DNA from 2 places in the Enterobacter sp. UPMP2060 genome. Region 2 is predicted to be linked to the other one. Evidence: predicted binding sites of a transcription regulator. Region 2 holds the regulator's gene; the other holds the start of a gene.
What was found. The regulator LexA, encoded in region 2, represses DNA repair genes until DNA is damaged. The targets are predictions, from matches to a motif close to TNCTGTATGTACATACAGNA.
Positions count from the first base shown of each region.

Region 1 (3,858 bases), on a different contig from region 2:
CGCAGAATCAGATCCGCACGCCGGCGGGAGACAAGCTGCTCAACACGCTCTCCGGTAACGGCATTTTTGTCTCCTCAGCCTGCGGCGGCGGCGGTTCCTGCGGGCAGTGCCGCGTGACGGTAAAAGAGGGCGGCGGCGATATTCTGCCAACCGAACTGGCGCATATCACAAAGCGTGAGGCAAAAGAGGGCTGTCGTCTGGCCTGCCAGGTCGCGGTGCGCCAGAACATGAAGATTGAGCTGCCGGAAGAGATCTTCGGCGTCAAAAAATGGGAGTGCGAGGTTATCTCTAATGATAACAAAGCCACCTTTATTAAAGAGCTGAAGCTGCGGGTGCCGGAAGGCGAGCATGTCCCGTTCCGCGCCGGAGGATACATTCAGATTGAGTGCCCGGAGCACGCTGTGGCCTATGCGGACTTTGACGTGCCGCATGAGTACCGCGCCGACTGGGACAAATTCAATCTCTTCCGCTTTGTATCTGAGGTGAAAGAGCCGACGCTGCGCGCCTACTCGATGGCCAACTACCCGGAAGAGAAGGGCATCATCATGCTCAACGTGCGTATCGCCACGCCGCCACCGAATGTGCCGGACGCGCCGCCGGGCGTCATGTCGTCATACATCTGGTCCCTGAAGCCTGGTGATAAGGTGACGATCTCCGGCCCGTTCGGGGAGTTCTTCGCGAAAGATACCGATGCGGAAATGGTCTTTATCGGCGGCGGTGCCGGTATGGCCCCGATGCGCTCGCACATCTTTGACCAGCTCAAGCGGCTGGGGAGCCAGCGTAAGATCAGCTTCTGGTACGGGGCGCGCTCGCTGCGCGAGATGTTCTATGAAGATGAGTTTGAACAGCTGGCGCGTGAAAACCCGAACTTTACCTTCCATGTGGCGCTTTCCGATCCGCAGCCGGAAGATAACTGGACGGGCTATACGGGGTTCATCCACAACGTGCTGTATGAAAACTACCTCAAACAGCACCCGGCGCCTGAGGACTGCGAGTTCTATATGTGTGGTCCGCCGATGATGAACGCCGCCGTGATTAAGATGCTGAAAGATCTCGGTGTCGAAGATGAGAACATCATGCTCGATGACTTTGGAGGCTGATGATGCTGACGTTTCTGGCAACCTTTGTGGTGTTTGTGCTTGTCATCTTCGGCATGTCGTTAGGCTGGATCGTTAAGCGGAAAAGCATTCAGGGCAGCTGCGGCGGTATTTCCTCTATTGGGATGGAAAAGGTCTGCGACTGCCCGGAACCGTGCGATGCGCGGAAGAAAAGGATGGCCCGCGAGCAGCAGCGCATTATTTAATTTTTTTGTAGGCCGGGTAAGGCAAAGCCGCCACCCGGCGTTCTCACATCTGCTTCTCAACCCTTATTTGTTTACTGTATACTTATCCAGTGATGAGTGAGGGCTTACTATGCGCAAAATAATCCATGTCGATATGGACTGCTTTTTTGCCGCAGTGGAGATGCGTGACAACCCGGCGCTGCGGGATATTCCCATCGCCATTGGCGGCAGCCGCGTTCAGCGTGGTGTCATCAGCACCGCCAACTATCCTGCGCGCAAATTTGGCGTGCGCAGCGCGATGCCAACGGCGATGGCCTTAAAGCTTTGCCCTCATCTCACGCTTCTGCCCGGCCGGTTTGAAGCCTATAAAGAGGCTTCCCTCCATATTCGGGAAATCTTCTCCCGCTATACCTCTCTGATAGAGCCGCTGTCGCTGGACGAAGCCTATCTGGATGTGACCGACAGCGTGCACTGCCACGGCTCCGCCACGCTGATGGCGCAGGAGATCCGCCAGACTATTTTCAACGAGCTGAATCTGACGGCATCGGCGGGCGTCGCGCCCGTTAAATTCCTCGCCAAAATCGCCTCCGATTTAAATAAGCCCAACGGTCAATACGTCATCACGCCTGACGAGGTGCCGGCGTTTTTGAAAACGCTGCCGCTCGGCAAAATCCCCGGCGTGGGAAAAGTCTCCGCCGCAAAGCTGGAAAGCATGGGGCTACGGACCTGCGAAGACGTGCAGCGAAGCGATCTCGCCATGCTGCTCAAGCGCTTTGGAAAGTTTGGCCGCGTGCTGTGGGAGCGCAGCCAGGGAATTGACGATCGCGATGTGAACAGCGAGCGGCTGCGGAAATCCGTCGGCGTTGAGCGCACCCTCATTGAAGATATTCATGACTGGTCCGAATGCGAAACCATTATCACGGAACAGCTTTACCCTGAGCTGGAACGACGCTTAAGCAAGGTGAAGCCGGACCTGCTGATTGCCCGCCAGGGTATCAAATTAAAATTCAATGACTTCCAGCAGACCACGCAGGAACACGTCTGGCCGCGTCTGAATAAAGACGACCTTATCGCGACGGCGAAAAAGGCATGGGAAGAGCGCCGTGGCGGGCGAGGGGTGAGGCTGGTGGGATTGCACGTTACGCTGCTGGATCCGCAGCTAGAGCGCCAGCTGGTTCTGGGGTTGTAAAAAAGCCCGGTGGCGCTACGCTTACCGGACCTACGTTTTTCACCCTCTCCCTGTGGGAGAGGGCTGGGGTAAGGGTATTACTTAACTGGGATCGCTTTCAGCAGCTCAGTCAGCAGCGTCCAGTAGTGACCGACGCTTTCGATATGAACCTGCTCATCCGGCGAGTGCGGACCGGTAATGGTTGGCCCGATGGATACCATGTCCATGTCCGGATACGGTTTCTTGAACAGACCACATTCCAGACCGGCGTGGATCACCTGAATGTTCGGCGTGCTGTTGAACAGACGCTGATAGGTTTCACGCACCAGCGCCATCACCGGAGAACTTGCATCCGGCTGCCAGCCCGGGTAGCTGCCTTTGGCAGACGTTTTTGCGCCCGCCAGCGTGCCCAGAGATTCCAGCATGCTCACCACGTACTCTTTACCGCTGTCGATAAGGGAGCGGATCAGGCAGATGATTTCCGCGCTGTCGTCGCTCATGGTCACCACGCCCACGTTCAGTGAGGTTTCCACCACGCCTTTCGCCACGTCAGAGTTGCGGATCACGCCGTTTGGCGTCGCGTTCAGCAGCTGAACGAAGGTGTCACGAGACTGCGCGGTCAGCGCGGCTTTATCTGTAGAAACAGATTCCAGCACCACGGTCAGGTTTTTCTCTTTCGCCGACAGTTCGTTCTTCAGGATATCCAGGTATATGGTGGAGAGTTTTTTCAGCTCGTCCGCTTTTGCCGCTGGAACCGCTACGGTGGCGAACGCTTCGCGCGGAATCGCGTTACGCAGTGTACCGCCGTTGAAGTCTACCAGACGCAGATCCAGCTCGGCCGCATGGCCTGCCAGGAAGCGCGCCAGCAGTTTGTTGGCGTTACCCAGACCCAGGTGAATATCACCGCCGGAGTGGCCGCCTTTCAGCCCTTTCAGCGTCAGCTTGAAGGTCTGGAAGCCCGCAGGAATCGCTTCGCGCTTCAGCGGCAGGGTAGAGATGAAATCAATCCCGCCCGCGCAGCCCATGTAGATCTCGCCTTCTTCTTCAGAGTCGGTGTTGATCAGGATGTCCGCCTGCAGCCAGTTCGCCTGCAGACCGAACGCGCCGTCCATGCCCGCTTCTTCGGTCATGGTCAGCAGCACTTCCAGCGGACCGTGTTCAACGCTGTCGTCGGCCAGCACGGCCAGCGCAGAGGCCATACCGATGCCGTTATCCGCGCCCAGCGTGGTGCCGCGTGCTTTCACCCAGTCGCCGTCGATGTACGGTTGAATCGGGTCTTTGGTGAAGTCGTGAACGGTGTCGTTGTTCTTCTGTGGCACCATGTCCAGGTGCGCCTGCAGCACAACCGGTTTGCGGTTTTCCATGCCTGCGGTAGCCGGTTTGCGGATCAGAATGTTGCCAACCTGGT
Region 1 is NZ_JBSKJQ010000005.1:231,640-235,497, reverse strand. It holds gene nqrF (NADH:ubiquinone reductase (Na(+)-transporting) subunit F) at 1-1,100, shown strand, start outside; gene nqrM ((Na+)-NQR maturation NqrM) at 1,100-1,303, shown strand; gene dinB (DNA polymerase IV) at 1,413-2,471, shown strand; gene pepD (cytosol nonspecific dipeptidase) at 2,549-3,858, opposite strand, start outside.
Region 1: dinB (DNA polymerase IV) is a predicted target of LexA. The motif match lies at 1,376-1,395, and genes of this name have one in related genera.

Region 2 (3,858 bases):
TTTCTCATGCGATATTTTCTTGCTGCGCGCTTCGTCTTCAACGGCGCGGGCAATCGCTTTGGAGGCCAAAAGCTTGTTGAACAGATCCTGACGCGCCGGGAGACGCGGCCCTACGGCAGCGAGGCGCTGGCGCGCGAAGTGCATACGCGCCACGCGCGCCAGTTTTTGCGCGATGATCTTGTCGGTACCGTGCTCGTCCGCCATACGACGCAGCGAAACGGAAGGGGAGAAACGCACAAAGCTGTCGCGTCCCAGCCAGGAGACCGCGAAGAACTTCTGGATGCCGTTAAGCATGCGCAGCGGCGGGTTCTCTTCACCTTTTTCACGGCCCGGACGACGACCAAACATCACCGACACCGGCACCATCTGCACATCCAGATCGGGGTTGCTGCGGTGCAGGTCAAGATAGTCGTGGAACAGCTTGATGGACTCTTCTTTTGGCGTGTAGTAGGTAAACACGCGCGGTCCACCGTGAATGAACACGTAGCGCGGCAGCAGCGTACCGTCAACTTCAAGCGGTTCAAGCGGGTCCGGTAAGTCATGCGCCAGACACTGGGCGCGAAGCGTCAGTAAGTCTGCCTTCGAGTTATAAGGCAAAACGTACATAATAGGACGCGAGGTATCGAGCCCCAATTCCAGCGCGGGTTCTGCTGGGATAGACTTGCTTTTTACCAGGATGCTTAATGGTAAATTAAGTAATTTGTAGTAAATTCGTGGCCAGCCGGACATAAACGATGTAAAGCCTCTGGTTAATAATGCAATTGCGGCGCAAGGATAACAGAAAGCGCGCAAAATTTCTGTTGTTACCCGTCATACTTCAGGCTGTAGCGAAACGCGCTACAGTTCCTGTTACTGACGCTTTTTTTCATAAAAGGTTCTTTTAATGGCCAATAATACCACTGGGTTAACGCGTATCATCAAAGCCGCCGGCTATTCATGGAAAGGTTTCCGTGCCGCGTGGATCAACGAAGCCGCCTTTCGCCAGGAGGGCGTCGCCGCTATCATCGCGGTGATCATCGCCTGTTTCCTTGATGTTGATGCTATTACCCGCGTACTTCTAATCGGTTCCGTGCTTCTGGTGATGATAGTGGAAATTCTTAATAGCGCTATTGAAGCCGTTGTTGATCGCATTGGTTCAGATTTCCACGAGCTTTCTGGCCGCGCAAAAGACATGGGCTCTGCTGCCGTGTTGCTGGCGATTATCACTGCCGTTATCACCTGGGTCACGCTGCTTTGGTCGCATTTCCGATGAGCCTCGAGGAATAATTAAGTCCCTGGTTTTTTGTGCAGTTTTTGGTTCCAAAATCGCCTTTGACTGTATATACTCACAGCATAACTGTATATACACCCAGGGGGCGGAATGAAAGCGTTAACGACCAGGCAGCAAGAGGTGTTTGATCTCATCCGGGATCATATCGGCCAGACGGGTATGCCACCCACGCGTGCGGAAATCGCGCAGCGTCTGGGCTTCCGTTCTCCGAATGCTGCCGAAGAACACCTGAAAGCGCTGGCGCGTAAAGGCGTGATTGAGATTGTTTCAGGCGCGTCACGCGGTATCCGCCTGCTGGTGGAAGAAGAGACGGGCATTCCGCTGATAGGCCGTGTTGCCGCCGGTGAGCCTTTACTGGCACAGCAACATATTGAAGGCCACTACCAGGTCGATCCTGGCATGTTCAAACCGAGCGCAGATTTCCTGCTGCGCGTTAGCGGTATGTCGATGAAAGACATCGGTATTCTTGATGGCGATCTGCTTGCGGTGCACAAAACGCAGGATGTGCGTAACGGCCAGGTAGTTGTCGCGCGCATTGATGATGAAGTTACCGTCAAGCGTCTGAAAAAACAGGGTAACACCGTTCAGCTGCTGCCTGAAAACAACGAGTTCTCCCCGATTGTGGTCGATCTCCGCGAACACAACTTCTCTATCGAAGGACTGGCGGTTGGGGTCATTCGCAACGGTGAATGGCTGTAATCTCTTCCTGACAGGCTATGGCGCCGCTGTAGCCTGCTTCATTCTCCACTCCCGGTATTTTTCATGTCACTGCTGACGGAATCAGATAAGGCATTGTGGCGTCTCGCTCTGCCGATGATTTTCTCCAATATCACCGTGCCCTTGCTGGGGCTGGTCGATACTGCCGTTATTGGTCATCTTGATTCGCCTGTTTATCTTGGCGGCGTGGCGATTGGCGCGACGGCAACCAGCTTCCTGTTTATGCTGCTGCTCTTTTTGCGCATGAGCACCACCGGGCTCACGGCACAGGCTTATGGTGCAAAAGATCCGCTGCGTCTGGCGCGCGCGCTGGTCCAGCCGCTGATCCTTGCGCTTGGCGCGGGAGTGTTAATCGTTTTATTACGTACGCCCCTGATCGACCTTGCGCTCCATGTTGTCGGCGGCAGCGAGGCGGTACTGGCTCAGGCGCGCCGTTTCCTTGAAATTCGCTGGCTCAGCGCGCCCGCCTCGCTGGCAAACCTGGTTCTGCTGGGGTGGCTACTGGGCGTGCAGTACGCCCGTGCGCCAGTGATTTTGCTGGTGGCAGGCAACCTTCTCAACATTGTGCTGGATGTCTGGCTGGTAATGGGCCTGCATATGAACGTGCAGGGCGCGGCGCTGGCGACGGCGATTGCCGAATACGGAACCTTGATTATCGGTCTGTGGATGGTCTGGCGCGTGCTGGCGATGCGCGGGATCTCCCTGGCGCTGCTCAAAACCGCATGGCGCGGCAATATCCGTAAGCTGCTGGCGCTCAATCGTGACATCATGCTGCGCTCGCTGCTGCTTCAGCTCTGCTTCGGCGCGCTGACGGTTTTCGGGGCCCGACAGGGGCCAGAAATCGTCGCGGTCAACGCGGTATTGATGACGCTGCTGACCTTTACCGCCTACGCGCTGGACGGATTTGCCTATGCGGTAGAAGCGCATTCCGGGCAGGCGTACGGGGCGCGCGAAAGCGGGCAGCTTAGGGACGTCTGGCGGGCAGCCTGCCGCCAGTCTGGGCTGGTGGCGCTGGTGTTCGGCCTGGTTTACGCCTGCTTTGGTGAGCAAATTGTCGCGTTGCTTACGTCTCTTCCTGCGCTGCGCGAGCTGGCGAGTCACTATCTCATCTGGCAAGTCATCTTACCGGTGGTCGGCGTCTGGTGTTATCTGCTGGACGGCATGTTTATTGGTGCGACGCGCGGAGCGGAAATGCGTAACAGCATGGCGGTCGCGGCGGCCGGGTTTGGTCTGACGCTGCTGACGCTTCCCTGGCTGGGTAATCACGGTTTGTGGCTGGCCCTGGCCGTTTTCCTCTCGCTGCGAGGGATATCGCTGGCTTTTATCTGGCACCGCCACTGGCAAAACGATACCTGGTTCCCTTCACGTCACGATATATCGTGACGGTTAAAGATTCCGAATATCAAATCAACTGCCGAATCCTTAACTACAATAATTATCACGTCCAGCAGAAAAGAACGTAACGGACGTTACGACCCGACGCTTAACTAAGAGGACACGATGATGAATAAAGACGAAATCGGCGGCAACTGGAAGCAGTTCAAGGGTAAAGCGAAAGAACAGTGGGGTAAGCTGACCGATGACGATATGACCGTCATTGAAGGTAAACGCGATCAGCTTGTCGGTAAAATCCAGGAGCGTTACGGCTACGCAAAAGACCAGGCGGAAAAAGAAGTGGGCGACTGGGAAAAACGCAACGACTACCGCTGGTAACCGGGCTATACCCGCAAGTACAAGGAAGTACACCCTGAGGGCGGCCATGAGCCGCCTTTGCTTTTACTACTGCTAACGCGGTTTTTTCTTCACAAGAATAGAGTGGTCGTGCTGACATGCGTCCTGATGGCGGCAGGCTTCCACTTCCACGCAGGCAG
Region 2 is NZ_JBSKJQ010000011.1:69,343-73,200, reverse strand. It holds gene plsB (glycerol-3-phosphate 1-O-acyltransferase PlsB) at 1-729, opposite strand, end outside; gene ACWKXN_RS18490 (diacylglycerol kinase) at 884-1,252, shown strand; gene lexA (transcriptional repressor LexA) at 1,361-1,969, shown strand; gene dinF (MATE family efflux transporter DinF) at 2,033-3,370, shown strand; gene ACWKXN_RS18475 (CsbD family protein) at 3,491-3,700, shown strand; gene zur (zinc uptake transcriptional repressor Zur) at 3,773-3,858, opposite strand, start outside.